DNA from 2 places in the Streptomyces sp. 11x1 genome. Region 2 is predicted to be linked to the other one. Evidence: riboswitches for the same ligand, from Rfam matches in the RefSeq annotation. Region 2 holds a riboswitch; the other holds the start of a gene.

The links. Region 2 has a riboswitch for cyclic di-AMP ahead of P8T65_RS27855 (transglycosylase family protein). Riboswitches for the same ligand answer to the same signal wherever they lie in the genome.
Positions count from the first base shown of each region.
Region 1: it holds a riboswitch for cyclic di-AMP, as region 2 does, so the genes downstream of both, P8T65_RS11770 (M23 family metallopeptidase) here and P8T65_RS27855 (transglycosylase family protein) in region 2, are expected to answer to the same signal.

Region 1 is NZ_CP122458.1:2,690,196-2,697,249, forward strand. It holds gene P8T65_RS11755 (GNAT family N-acetyltransferase) at 1-2,432, opposite strand, end outside; gene P8T65_RS11760 (HPr family phosphocarrier protein) at 2,634-2,915, shown strand; gene P8T65_RS11765 (GntR family transcriptional regulator) at 3,084-3,788, opposite strand; gene P8T65_RS11770 (M23 family metallopeptidase) at 3,994-4,782, opposite strand; cyclic di-AMP (ydaO/yuaA leader) riboswitch at 4,796-4,969, opposite strand; gene P8T65_RS11775 (pitrilysin family protein) at 5,173-6,561, opposite strand; gene P8T65_RS11780 (pitrilysin family protein) at 6,558-7,054, opposite strand, start outside.
Region 2 is NZ_CP122458.1:6,327,126-6,334,179, reverse strand. It holds gene P8T65_RS27875 (Ppx/GppA phosphatase family protein) at 1-140, opposite strand, end outside; gene P8T65_RS27870 (DUF501 domain-containing protein) at 137-688, opposite strand; gene P8T65_RS27865 (septum formation initiator family protein) at 747-1,229, opposite strand; gene eno (phosphopyruvate hydratase) at 1,341-2,627, opposite strand; gene P8T65_RS27855 (transglycosylase family protein) at 3,052-3,735, opposite strand; cyclic di-AMP (ydaO/yuaA leader) riboswitch at 3,740-3,938, opposite strand; gene P8T65_RS27850 (transglycosylase family protein) at 4,121-5,146, opposite strand; gene P8T65_RS27845 (cytochrome P450) at 5,352-6,662, opposite strand; gene P8T65_RS27840 (hypothetical protein) at 6,747-7,054, opposite strand, start outside.

The sequences.
Region 1 (7,054 bases), 3.6 Mb from region 2:
CGAGCCCCGCCCGACTCCGCGGACGTCACCGCCCCGGGCTCCACACCCGCAACGGCCGACGCCGGCCCGCCCGGGACGCCTGCCGGGCCTTGGGCCGCGACGCCTGGACCTCCTGTCACGCCGGAGCGAGCGGCGCCAGGACCCGGCTGGTCCGGGTGTGGCCCACCCGGGTCGGCCGGGCCGCGGTCGCTCGTGCCGGGGCCGGGGTCGGGCACATCCGAGCCAGCCGCGCGAGGACCGGCCTCGCCGGAACCTGCCGGGCCCGGGCCGCCCGCGCCCGGGCCTGTCACGCCCGGCCCTGCTGGGCTGGAGGCGGCGGGGTGTGCGGCGCCACCGGGCGCGGGCGTGGCTGCGCCCGCTCCTGGCGTCTGCCGCGTCGTCACCGGGCGCTGGGCCCCGTCCGTCGCTGCGGCTCCCGGCGGGCTCGCCGTCCCGGTCGCCTCACCGGTTCTCTCCGGCCTCACGGCCGTTTCCCTCCGCGTCGCCCCCGCGGCCTCATCGGTGGGCGATCCGTGGAGCGGGGCTGTCGCTGTGGCGCCGGCGGGCTTGTCGATGGACTGGGGGGCCGTGCTGGCCGCGGCCGACAGTGCTTCCGCGAGGCCGCCCAGCTCCACGTGGACGACCAGCACCGGCTTCGACGGGTTCGCGGCGGCGGCCGACCGCAGGGCCTCCGCCAGGGCCGCGTCCCCCGGCGAGGTCTCCCCCAGCGCGGGAATCGCCGTCACCACCACCGCGTCGCACGAGTCGTCGGCGAGGGCCCGCGACAGCGCCGCGTGGAAGTCCTGTGCCGAGGCCCCGGTCGTCAGGTCCAGCGGCGGCAACGGCCGCAGCCCTTCGGAGAGGCACGCGTCGTACGTGAGCATCCCGAGCGACTCGGAGTTCCCGAGGATCGCCACCCGCGGCCCCGCCGGCAGCGGTTGCCGGGCCAGCAGCAACCCCGCGTCGACCAGTTCCGTGATCGTGTCGACCCGGATCACCCCGGCCTGGCGCAGCAGCGCGGACACGGTGGTGTGCGGCAGCTGGGTGGCGCGCACGGCGTGCCCCAGGGGCGCGGAGCCGTGGCGCGCCCCCTGCACCACCACGAGCGGCTTGACCGCGGCCGTGCGCCGGGCGAGTCGGGTGAACTTGCGCGGGTTGCCGATGGACTCCAGATACATCAGGACGACATCGGTGTCCGGGTCCTCGTACCAGTACTGCAGGACGTCGTTCCCGGAGACGTCCGCGCGGTTGCCGGACGAGACGAACGTGGAGACGCCCGTGACCCCGGTGACCCCTCCCCCGCGCCGGTGCAGCCGGGAGAGCAACGCGATCCCGATGGCGCCGGACTGGGCGAACAGACCGATGCGCCCGGAGCGCGGGGTCTGGGGGGCGAGCGAGGCGTTGAGCCGGACGTCGGGGGCGGTGTTGATGATCCCGAACGCGTTCGGCCCGATGATGCGCATGCCGTACGTGCGGGCCTGGCGCACCAGTTCGCGCTGGCGTTCGCGCCCTTCAGGCCCGCTCTCGGCGTATCCGGCGGAGACGACCACGAGGCCCTGCACCCCGTGCTCCCCGCACTCGGCGACGACCTGGGGGACGTGGGCGGCGGGGACGGCGACGACCGCGAGGTCGACGGGCCCCTCGATGTCGGTGACGGACCGGTGCGCGGGGACCCCCGCGAGTTCCTTCTCGTCCTCCCCGAGCGCCTTGTTCACCGCGTACAGCCGCCCGGTGAACCCCGCCTCCCGGAGATTGGCGAGCACGCTGCGGCCCACTCCGCCCGGTGTGCGCCCGGCGCCGACGACGGCGACCGAGCCGGGGGCGAGCAGCCGCTGGACGGACCGGGCCTCGGCGCGCTGCTCCCGGGCGCGCTGGACGGCCACCGAGCGGTCGGTGGGTTCCAGGTCGAACTCCAGCCGGACGACGCCGTCCTCGAAGCTGCGCTGCTGCTGGTACCCGGCGTCGGTGAACACCTTGATCATCTTGCTGTTGGCCGGCAGCACCTCGGCGGCGAAGCGTCTGATGCCCCGCTCGCGGGCCACGGCGGCGATGTGTTCGAGCAGGGCGGAGGCGACGCCGCGGCCCTGGTGGGCGTCCTGCACGAGGAAGGCGACCTCGGCCTCGTCGGCGGGTGCGGACGCGGGCATGCCATCGGCGCCGATGCGGTCGTAGCGTACGGTGGCGATGAACTCGCCGCCGACGGTGGCGGCGAGCCCCACCCGGTCCACGAAGTCGTGGTGCGTGAAGCGGTGGACGTCCTTGGCGGACAGGCGAGGGTACGGCGCGAAGAAGCGGTAGTACTTCGACTCGTCCGAGACCTGCTCGTAGAAGCTGACGAGACGCTCGGCGTCATCAACGGTGATGGGCCTGATGCGTGCGGTGCCGCCGTCGCGCAGCACCACGTCGGCCTCCCAGTGGGCGGGGTACTCGTGCCGGTCCGACGAGGTCTGCATGGGCCCCAGAGTACGGCTCGCGTCCGACAACGGCGCGAGGCAGTCTGGGGTGGCACGACAGAAGAACAACACAAGCGCGACAGCCGGTTCGTGGTCAGGCCGTGGGCCCGTTCCGGTACGTCGCCCCATATGGGAAACTGGTCTAGACAACCCGGTCTAGACCTCTCTGCAGCACCCGAGACACCTGAAGGGCAGCATCACATGGCTGAGCGCCGCGTCAACGTCGGCTGGGCCGAGGGCCTCCACGCCCGACCCGCATCCATCTTCGTCCGGGCCACCACGGCCTCCGGTATCCCCGTGACGATCGCCAAGGCCGACGGCAACCCCGTCAACGCGGCCTCCATGCTCGCGGTCCTGGGCCTCGGCGCCCAGGGCGGCGAGGAGATCGTGCTCGCCTCCGACGCCGAGGGCGCGGACGTCGCGCTCGACCGTCTGGCCAAGCTCGTCGCCGAGGGGCTCGAAGAACTCCCCGAGACGGTCTGAGCGACCGGGCAACCGAAGCGGAAAGGCCTGAAAGGCCGCTCCCGCACACATCGAAGGGCTCGTCCGATCTATCGGGCGGGCCCTTCGTATTTACCTCTTCTTTCCGGACCGCGGGCAGCAGAAATAATGCCCCTCGGAATTCTTCCCTCTTTGTATACGGCGTGCGTGTTAATGCCGCAGGCTCGGCGTGTTTACGGGGTGTTGCGAAGTCCTCACACGCTCCGGGCGCTCCGTCCCGCCGGCCCCGGCCGGAAATCGGAGCCGGTGCGCGGCGGTGGCCCGCTCGGTGTGCAGGGACGTGATCGTCCGGGCCCGGTCGCTGTCGCCGCGCGCGACCGCGTCCACGATGCCGCCGTGCTCCGCCCAGGACTCCACGGGGTCGGACGGCGCCTCGACCGCGTACATCCAGGCGATCTTGTGCCGCAGCTGGGCGAGTGTCGAGGTCAGGGCGGGGCTGCCGGACGCCTGTGCGAGCGTCTCGTGGAACCAGCCGCCCAGGGAGCGCAGATCCTCGCTGTTGCCCCTCCTGGCCCGCTCCTGGCCCAGCCTGACCAGGCCGCGCAACACCTTGAGGTGCGCCTCCGTACGGCGCTGCGCTGCGCGGGCGGCCCCCAGGGGCTCCAGCAGCATGCGCATCTCCAGCAGGTCGGCCGCCTCCTGCTCGGTCGGCTCGGCGACGCACGCGCCCGCGTGCCGACGGGTCACCACGAACCCCTCGGCCTCCAGCGTGCGCAGGGCCTCGCGCACGGGCACCCGGCTGACGCCGTACCGGCGGGCGAGCAGTTCCTCGGTGAGCCGGCTGCCGCGCTCGTAGACACCCGCGACGATGTCATCACGGATCGCCGTGCATACCGAGTGCGCCGGAATACGCATGACCGACCTCCGCCTTAATCCCCGTGAAACGTCGATGATTGACGTGTGTTCCAGCGACTCTATTGCAGCGAGCGGGAATTTCCGATGGCGGACCGGAATCCAAGGATATTTTTTGGACAGGAGCTACGTCACACAGCGGGTATGCATGAACGAGGAAAGCCCCGGCTCGATGAGCCGGGGCCTCCAGGGAAGCGTCGGGGACGCGTCAGACGTTCACACCGTGCGAACGCAGGTACGCGGCGGGGTCCATGTCCGAGCCGTACTCGGCCGTCGTCCGGGCCTCGAAGTGCAGATGCGCCCCGGTGACGTTGCCGGTCGCCCCGGAGAGGCCTATCTGCTGGCCGGGGGTGACCGTCTGGCCGACGGAGACGCCGATGGACGACAGGTGGCCGTACTGGGTGTAGGTGCCGTCGTTCATCTTGATGACGATGTTGTTGCCGTAAGCACCGCCCCAGCCCGCCTCGACGACGGTGCCGGAGCCGACCGCGAGGACGGCCGTACCGGACGCGGCATGGAAGTCGACACCGGTGTGGCTGCCGGAGGACCAGACGGCACCGCCGGTCTTGTAGCCGGTGGAGATGTAGGAGCCGCTGATGGGCGCGACGTAGCGGTTGAGGCGCTCACGCTCGGCCGCGCGGGCGGCACGGGCCTTGATCTCCTCGCGCTCCTTGGCGGCGGCACGCTCCTGCTCGGCCTTCTCGGCGGCGGCCTTCCTGGCCTCCTCCTGCGCCTTCTTCTTGACCGCGGCCACCTCGGCGGCCTGCTCCTGGGCAGCCGCCTGCGCGTCGACCTGGTCGGCGACCGTGTCGCCGAGGGTGATGATCTGGTTCAGGCCGGTCTGTTCGACGGCGGGCTCCTCCGCGGCGAGCGCGGGGCCGGCCAGGGTGCCGAAGACGCCGGTGGTGGTGAGAGCGGCCACGCCCACGTTCCTCGTGGTCGTGCGCTGCACACGGCTGGGACGGCGGTGCTTCCCGGGGGCGCGGGTGAACGCCATGAAGTAGCTGGTCCTTTCCTTCCTTCTCGCCTACCGGGTTAGCTGACGGGTTCGGAGCAGGAAGGTCTCCTACGGCCACCCCTCGTTTCGCGTCGCTCCGCGAAGGGCACCCGATTCACCCCAGGGACTGTGATGGGTCCCCGGCTCCCCTGGCTCGCGCCACGCGGGGACTCGGCGATGACTGTCCGGTGCCGCGGCTGCGGCGAACTTCTGACGAACAGCCGGACCGACGCTAAGTGGGCCGTCTTCGAAATAACAAACGGATCACAGGATTTGTTAACTACGCCACAGGGCAGACACACAACCTCCGCCATCAATACGGACAAACAGGGGCCCTGGTGACTCTTCCGTCACCAGGGCCCCACTGACACGCGTCCGTCCGGTCGCCCTCTACTCGGCCGGGACGACGGTGACTTCGCCGATTCCGAGGGCCCTGACGGGCTCCTCGATCTGCGCGGCGTCCCCGACGAGGACGGTCACCAGACGGTCCACCGGGAAGGCGCTCACGGCCGCCGCGGTGGCCTCCACGGTGCCGGTGGCGGCGAGTTGGCGGTACAGCGTCGACTGGTAGTCGTCCGGCAGGTACTGCTCGACCTGGTCGGCCAGCGTGCTCGCCACGGCCGCGGCCGTCTCGAACTTGAGGGGGGCCACCCCGACGAGGTTCTGCACGGCGACGTCGCGCTCGGCGTCGGTCAGGCCCTCGGCGGCGAGGGTGCGCAGCACCGTCCACAGGTCGTCGAGCGCCGGACCGGTGTTGGGGGTGTCGACGGAGCCGCTGATGGCGAGCATCGCGATGCCCGAACCGTCGGGCGCGGCCCGCAGCACCTGGCCGAACGCCCGCACGCCGTAGGTGTAGCCCTTCTCCTCGCGCAGGACGCGGTCCAGGCGGGAGGTGAGGGTGCCGCCGAGGCAGTAGGTGCCGAGCACCTGCGCCGGCCACACGCGGTCGTGCCGGTCGGCGCCCACGCGGCCGATGAGCAACTGGGTCTGCACGGAACCGGGGCGGTCCACGATGATCACGCGCCCGGTGTCGTCGGCGGTCACCGACGGCACGGGTCGCGGCGCACCCGGGGAGCCGGTCCAGGCGCCCAGGGTGTCGGCGAACAGAGCGTCGAGGTCGACGCCCGTGAGGTCGCCGACGACCACGGCGGTGGCCGTCGCGGGGCGCACGTGGCGCTCGTAGAAGGCGCGTACGGCCGCGGAGTCGATGCCCTCGACGGTCTCCTCGGTGCCCTGGCGGGGCCGTGACATCCGGGAGGTGGCCGGGAACAGCTGCTTGGAGAGCTCCTTGGCGGCCCGCCGGCCCGGGTTGGCCGTCTCGTGCGGGATCTCGTCGAGCCGGTTGGCCACCAGCCGCTCGATCTCGGCGTCCTCGAACGCGGGGGCCCGCAGGGCGTCGGCGAGCAGGCCGAGGGCCTTCTCCAGCCGCGACACCGGCACTTCGAGGGACAGCCGTACACCGGGGTGGTCGGCGTGCGAGTCCAGAGTGGCGCCGCACCGCTCCAGCTCGGCGGCGAACTCCTCGGCCGTGTGCTTGTCGGTGCCCTCGGAGAAGGCCCTGGTCATGATGGTGGCGACGCCCTCGATGCCGGCGGGCTCGGCGTCCAGGGGAGCGTCGAGGAGCACCTCCACGGCGACGACCTGCTGGCCGGGGCGGTGGCAGCGCAGCACGGTCATGCCGTTGTCCAGTGTGCCGCGTTCGGGCGCCGGGAACGCCCAGGGCCTGGCCTCGCCGGCCTGGGGCTGCGGGTGGAAGTCCATGGTCGCGAGCTCGGTCACTTCGCCGACTCCTCGGTCTCGTCGGTGGTTTCGGCGGCCTCGGCCGCGGCGGTCTCCTCTTCGGCTCCCTCGTCGCCCGCGACGGGCTCGTAGACGAGCACCGCGCGGTTGTCGGGCCTCAGGCGGGCCTTGGCGATCTCCTGGACCTCGTCGGCCGTCACCTCCAGGACCCGGTCGACGGCCGTCAGGGCGAGCTTCGGGTCGCCGAACAGGACCGCGTAGCGGCACAGTTCGTCGGCGCGGCCCGCGACCGTGCCGAGCCGGTCCAGCCACTCGCGCTCCAACTGGGCCTGGGCGCGCTCCATCTCCTCGGCCGTGGGGCCCTCGGCCGCGAACCGGGCGAGCTCCTCATCGACGGCCGCCTCGATGACGGGCACCTCGACGTCGCCGGAGGTCTTCACGTCCATCCACGCCATGGAGGGCGCTCCGGCCAGCCGCAGCAGCCCGAAGCCCGCCGTCACGGCCGTACGGTCACGGCGTACGAGCCGGTTGT
Region 2 (7,054 bases):
GTACGGTCCACGCCCTGGCCCAGCCGCACGATGATCATCCGCCGGTCCAGCTCGACGAGCTCACCGGTGGCCGGGTCGGCGTCGGCGACGAGGAGCCGGATGGAGTTCGTACCGCAGTCGACGGCGGCGACCCGGGTCACTGGTCCTCCTCCTGCTCGGTCTTCTCGGGCGCCGACGCCGGCACGACGCACGGGCCCTTGGCCCACCACTCCGGCAGCATCGCGATCGCCTCGTCGCCCAGCGGGTTGACGCCGGGACCGGCGGCCAGCGAGTGGCCGACGAGGACGTGCAGGCACTTCACCCGGTCCGGCATGCCGCCCGCGCTGGGGAAGCCCTCCAGGACCTCGATCTCGTCACGGCGGGCGATGTAGTCCTCGTGCGCGGCCCGGTAGGCGGCGGCCAGCTCCGGGTCGGTCCCCAGCCGCTCCGTCATCTCCTTCATCACGCCGTTCGCCTCCAGCGTGCCGATCGCGGAGGCCGCGCGCGGACACGTCAGGTAGTACGTCGTGGGGAAGGGCGTCCCGTCCGGCAGGCGCGGCGCCGTCTCGACGACGTCCGGCTGTCCGCAGGGGCAGCGGTGCGCGATGGCGCGCAGCCCGCGCGGCGGGCGCCCGAGCTGCTGCTGGAAGGCCTCGACGTCGGCGTCGGTCGGCTCGGTGCGCGGGGTGGGCGGCGGAGGGGTCTGCATAACCTGCTACTCAAGTCCTCGGTGTGGCTCATCGGTTGACGGTCACGAAGGTGGCCGTTCAGCTGTCGGCGGCGTCGGCCTTGTCGACCCCGTCCCAGACATTGGTGTACCAGGGACGGTCGGCCGCCCCCTGGGTCGTACGGGACTGCTTCGCCGCGTCCGGGTCGATCATCGTGTAACCGGTCTCGCCCGGCATCACATAGTGCAGCCGCTCGCGGATGCGCTGCTCGGCGTACGCGTCGTCCTGCCAGCGCGCCTTGAGGTCGCGCAACTCCTCGACCCGCTCGCGCGCCTCCTCCCGCTCCCGCTGCATGTCGGCGATCTCGGCGCTCTGGGAGACGTACTGCCTCATGGGATAGGCGAGCGCCACGATCATCGAGCAGAGGACCAGGGCGAGCAGCGCGGCCCGGCCGGTCAGCCGGGAGCGGCGGACCTGGCGCTTGGCCTGGGAGCGGTAGACCCGGGCGGCCGTCTGCTCACCGAGCACCTTCAGCCGGGTCGCGGTGGAGAAACGGTCCCGGTCCCGGTCCTTCACGGCCATGTCCCGCTTCCCCTTCCGCTTCTGCCTTCTCCCGCGCGCACGCGCGTACGTCCCCGCACACGGTACGGGACCGGTACGGGGACGTACGTACGACGCTTCCTACTGTTGCCGTCAGCCCTTGAAACGGGGGAAGGCGCTGCGGCCGGCGTACACCGCGGCGTCGTCGAGGATCTCCTCGATGCGCAGCAGCTGGTTGTACTTGGCGACGCGGTCCGAGCGGGCCGGGGCGCCGGTCTTGATCTGGCCGCAGTTCACGGCGACGGCGAGGTCGGCGATGGTGACGTCCTCGGTCTCGCCGGAGCGGTGGGACATCATGCACTTGAAGCCGTTGCGCTGGGCCAGCTCGACGGCGTCCAGGGTCTCGGTCAGCGAACCGATCTGGTTGACCTTGACCAGCAGGGCGTTGGCGGAGCCCTCCTCGATACCGCGGGCGAGGCGCTCGGGGTTGGTGACGAAGAGGTCGTCGCCGACGATCTGGACCTTGTCGCCCAGCTTGTCGGTGATGGTCTTCCAGCCGGCCCAGTCGTCCTCGAACAGCGGGTCCTCGATGGAGACGAGCGGGTACGACGCGACGAGGTCGGCGTAGTACTCGGTCATCTCGGCGGCGGAGCGCTCCTTGCCCTCGAAGGTGTAGACGCCGTCCTTGTAGAACTCGGAGGCGGCGACGTCGAGCGCCAGGGCGATCTGCTCGCCGGGGGTGTAGCCGGCCTCCTTGATGGCCTCGAGGATGAGGTCCAGGGCGGCGCGGTTGGACTCCAGGTTCGGGGCGAAGCCGCCCTCGTCGCCGAGGCCGGTGGACAGGCCCTTGGTCTTCAGCACCTTCTTGAGGGTGTGGTAGACCTCGGCGCCCCAACGCAGGGCCTCGGAGAAGGACTCCGCGCCAATGGGGGCGATCATGAACTCCTGGATGTCCACGTTGGAGTCGGCGTGCGAGCCGCCGTTCAGGATGTTCATCATCGGAACGGGCAGCAGGTGCGCGTTCGGGCCGCCCAGGTAGCGGAAGAGCGGCAGGTCGCTGGCCTCGGAGGCGGCGTGGGCGACGGCGAGGGAGACGCCGAGGATGGCGTTGGCGCCGAGGGAGCCCTTGTTGTCGGTGGCGTCCAGGTCGAACATCGCCTGGTCGATCAGGCGCTGCTCGGTGGCGTCGTAGCCGACGAGCTCCGGGCCGATCTGCTCGATCACGGCGAGGACGGCCTTCTCGACGCCCTTGCCGAGGTAGCGGTTGGGGTCGCCGTCGCGGAGCTCGATGGCTTCGAAGGCACCGGTGGAGGCGCCGGACGGAACGGCGGCACGACCGGTGCTGCCGTCGTCGAGGCCGACCTCGACCTCGACGGTGGGGTTGCCTCGCGAGTCGAGGATTTCCCGGGCTACGACGACGTCGATGGACGGCACGAGCATCTCCTTCATGGGATGTGACGCGGAAGTGCGGGGCCCGCGGGCCTTGCGACTAGAGCCTAACCGCCCCGGGCGCGTCGGCAGCCGACCGACCGTCCCGTGGACAGACAGACGGTACCTATTGTTTCCGCCCGGAACAAAGGGGGGTGGGCGAGAAAGTGAACGGGAAGGGTCCGGAGGAGCCGCGCGCATGAAAAAACCCCGCCCCGGTGCGTACGGGGGAATGCGCACCGGAGCGGGGAGCCCGTGGGGACGGGGGGACGGCCCTCACGAGGTCTTCACTATGGAGGACACGGATGTGAGCGGGCTGTGGTTCAGCCGGGAAGCGGCCCGATTTCTCGGCCCGGCCGAACCCGCCCCGCCTGCCCGGCCGTAGGGGCGACCGTGGGGGCGGCAGGCGTGCGGTGGCCGTCGCCTACGCCGGGGGTCAGCTCAGGTGGAGCTGCTGGCCCGGGTAGATGAAGTCGGCATCGTCGATGATGTCCTTGTTCAGCTCGAAGAGCTTCTCCCAGCCACCCTTGACGTTCTTCTTCTCGGCGATGGCGCTGAGGGTGTCGCCGGTGACGACCTTGTACTCGCCGTCACCCTTCTTGACCTTCTTGCCGGTCGGGGTCTCGACGGTGGCGCGCTCGGAGGAACGGGAGGCGCGGGTGTCCTCGGTGCTCTTCTTGCTGCTCTCCTGGGTGCTCTTCTGCGAGGAACCGGAGTTCGAGGAGGCGGCGGCGCCGTCGTACGAGGCGCTGGACAGGCCCTTGCCGCAGACCGGCCAGGCACCCTTGCCCTGGCCCGCGAGGACCTTCTCGGCGATCGCGATCTGCTGGGCCTTGGTCGCCTGGTCGGCGGTGGAGGCGTACTGCGTACCGCCGTAGCCGGCCCAGGTGGAGGCCGCGAACTGCAGGCCGCCGTAGTAACCGTTGCCGGTGTTGATGGACCAGTTGCCGCCGGACTCGCACTGGGCGACGGCGTCCCACTCGGAGGCGGTGGCGGCGGAGGCGCTGCCGGCGGCCATCAGCGGGGCGGCGATGGCGGCGGCGCCGGTGACACCGGCGACGGCGACGGCACGAGCGGCCTTGGACGGACGGCGGTGCTTGCCCTTGCTGGAAAACAGCATGGAGAGATCCCCTCACCGACGCCTGCGAGGTGAGCTGTCGGGTTCGGGCCGGTTGAGTTGCCCGGCCGCGCCCGCTCGCCTCTCGGCTCACGTGGCACGGCTTCACCCCTAGCCGGTTCCGGACGTACGCCCCGAAGGGCCGCAACCACCGGACCCGGCACTTACCTTGGGTCCCCCGCTCCTGCCTACGGCGCTTGACGCGACGACTGTTCCTTGCGGCCGTTGGCAGGATTCGGCGTACCGACCGCAGGGGCCCGCTGTGGCGAGCGGTCACGACCGTAAACAGGTGATTGCCCGAATTTCAAAGACGATCAGGGGATCTGTGATTCATCTCCCACGGAGATCAAAACGGGCATTCAGGGGCGAACGGTGACCCGAACTCTCGCTACTTTTCGCCCGTTTCGGCACCGACTTCGAGGGTCTGACCGGGAAGGATGAGGTCCGGGTCAGTTCCGACCGTGCCCTCGTTCTCGGCGTACAGCCCGCGCCACCCGCCGGCCAGGTCCAGCGAGTCGGCGATCCGCGTCAGACTGTCGCCCGCACGGACCGTGTACGCGCCGTCCGCGGCCGCCCGCGCCGTGTCGCCGCCACGGGAGGCGTGACGGCCGGAGGGGGCGGGGTCGGCGGCACGGGAGCCCGCGGCCGCGTCCGTGGCGGCCTCCGCGTCGGCGGAGGCACTCTCGTCGGCGCTGGCGCCGCGGTGGCGGCCGGTGCCGGCCTCGCTCTCATCGGCCGAAGAGCTCTCACCCTGTGACGACTTGCCCGATTTTGCACCCTCGGAGTTCGCAGAGTCGTCCGTGCCGGCCTCGGCCCTGGCAGAACCGTCGGCGCCGCCGGAGGTCGAGCCGGCCGAGTCGGAGCCGTCGGCCTTCCCGGCCGAAGTGGACGAACCTGACGAATCCGAAGAATCCGAAGAATCGGATGAGTCGGATGAGTCGGATGAGTCGGATGAATCGGTGGAATTGGAAGACTCGGAGGAATCACCCGACTTCGCCGAGTCGTCCGCGACGCCCGTGTCCACGTCGGCCGAACCGGAGTCGCCGCCGAGGTTGTGCAGCAGACCGCACGTGGCCCAGACATCGACGCCCTGGTCGGCGAGCACCTTCTCGGCGACGGCTATCTGCTGCGAACGGCTGGCCTGGTCGGCGCTGGTCGCGTAGTCGAGGCCGCCGTACTTCTCCCAGTTCGCCTGAGTGAGCTGGAGGCCGCCGTAGCGCCCGTTCCCGGTGTCGGCGCTCCAGGAGCCACCACTCTCGCACTCCGCCACCTGATCCCAGGTGGTTCCGCTGGCCGCGCTCGCGCCGGTGGCGCCGAGCAGGGGGATCGCGATGGCCGAGCCGGTCACTCCGGCCGCGACGAGGAGGGCGGGCGCCTGACGGGGGCGACGGTGACGACCGTTCCCGGAGAGCATGCGGTTGCCTTTCACACGACAGCAGTGACCGGTGTGAAGGGTGTGATGACCCCTTCGCACTGACGTGTGAACGTAGCCGCAGTCGATCAGTTGTCACAAGTTAATGCAGCGCAGATCACGTGGAGATCACAGAGTTGAGCGAGTGTCACTTTTCGCCATGGAATGCGATAGGGCTACGGGCTGCCCGGGTACTACTACGTACCGTTCACGCGCCACCCACGAACCGCCCCTGCGGGGCGAATTGCACCGGAAGCGTGCGCAATCCCCGCATGATGAGCCCTCCTCGCCATCTCAAATCGGCTGAATCCACCGCGAGTCGAAGGTCGGGGAGACGGGTGAGGAGCGTCGCCAGCGCGGTCTGGCCTTCGAGGCGGGCGAGGGGGGCGCCGAGACAGTAGTGGATGCCGTGGCCGTAACCGAGGTGCTGGTTGTCACGGCGGGAGAGGTCGAGGGTGTCGGGGTCCTCGAAGCGGGCCGGGTCGCGGTCGGCGGCCGCGAGGACGACGAGGACGGGGTCGCCCGGGGCGATGTCCTGCCCGCCGACGGTGAGGGGGTGGGTCGCGAAGCGCCAGGTGGCGAGTTCCACGGGGCCGTCGTAGCGCAGGAGTTCCTCGACGCCGGTCTCGAGCAGCGCGGTCTCCCCCGCGGCGAGGGAGGTCTGGAGGCGGGAGCGCTGCTCGGGGTGGGTGAGCAGGGCGTAGGTGCCGTTGCCGATGAGGTTGACGGTCGTCTCGAAGCCGGCGAAGAGCAGGATGAACGCCATCGCCGCGGCCTCGTTCTCGGTGAGGTGCTCGCCGTGGTCGGAGGCGCGGATGAGGCCGGAGATGAGGTCCTCGCCGGGGGCGGGGTGCGCGGTGAGGGCTTCCCGCTTTCGGTGGATGAGGTCGGCGAGATAGCCGCGCATCTTCTTGACCGAGCGCGCGACACCGCCCCTCGGGCCGCCGCCGTGCCGGATCATCATGCCCGCCCAGTCCCGGAAGTCGTCCTGGTCCTCGCGGGGGACGCCGAGCAGGTCGCAGATGGCGTGGATGGGCAGGGGGAAGGCGAAGTCGTGGATGAGGTCGGCTTCGCCCGTCTCCGCGAAGCGGTCGATGAGCTGGTCGGTCATCTCCTGGACCCGCGGGGCGAATTCGGCGACGCGGCGGGGTGTGAACGCCTTGGAGACGAGGCGGCGGAGCCGCGTGTGGTCCGGCGGATCGATGTTGAGCAGATGGGTCATCAGCTCGGCCTTGCGCTCACCGGGGATGCCGGTCTTCCCCTTGGCGTGGGCGGGCTCGGCGTGGTGCGCGGGGTTCTTCGACAGGCGCGCGTCGGCGAGGGCCTGCTTGGCGTCGGTGTAGCGGGTGACCAGCCAGGCCTCCACACCGCTGGGCAGCCGGGTCCGGTGGACCGGCGCGTGCTCCCGGAGCCAGGCGTACGCCGGGTAGGGATCGGTGGCGAACTCCCAGGTGAACAGGTCGGGCGCGGGGGGCGCCGCGGGAGTGCCGGTGGGGTTGGGTACGGGCTGCTCGGTCACCCGTCGACGGTAGCGGGCGCCCCGGGCGACCTCCCTCCCGGCCAGGGTCTTGTCGTCCGCGCGCCCCGCGGGGGTCGAGGGGCCTCAGTCACCCAGCACGCGGACGCGGTCAAGCGCGGGGTCGAACCCGAGCACCGGGTGGTCGTACGCCCCCTCCGGGCACATCACGACCGGCTTGCCGAGGTGGCGGCCGAGGTCACACAGAAACCCACAGAACGCGTCGAGCCGGTCCTGGCCCTGGATCTCCCGCAGGTCCACGTCGAAGTCGATCTGCTCGTCCGAGAGGAATCGGAAGATCGCGAGTATGCCCTCCGTCGGCCACACCCTCAGCTGGGGGCATTCGGCGCCGGGCGGTCGCGCGAGTGCGCGGGCGGCGCTCGGCACGGCCAGGG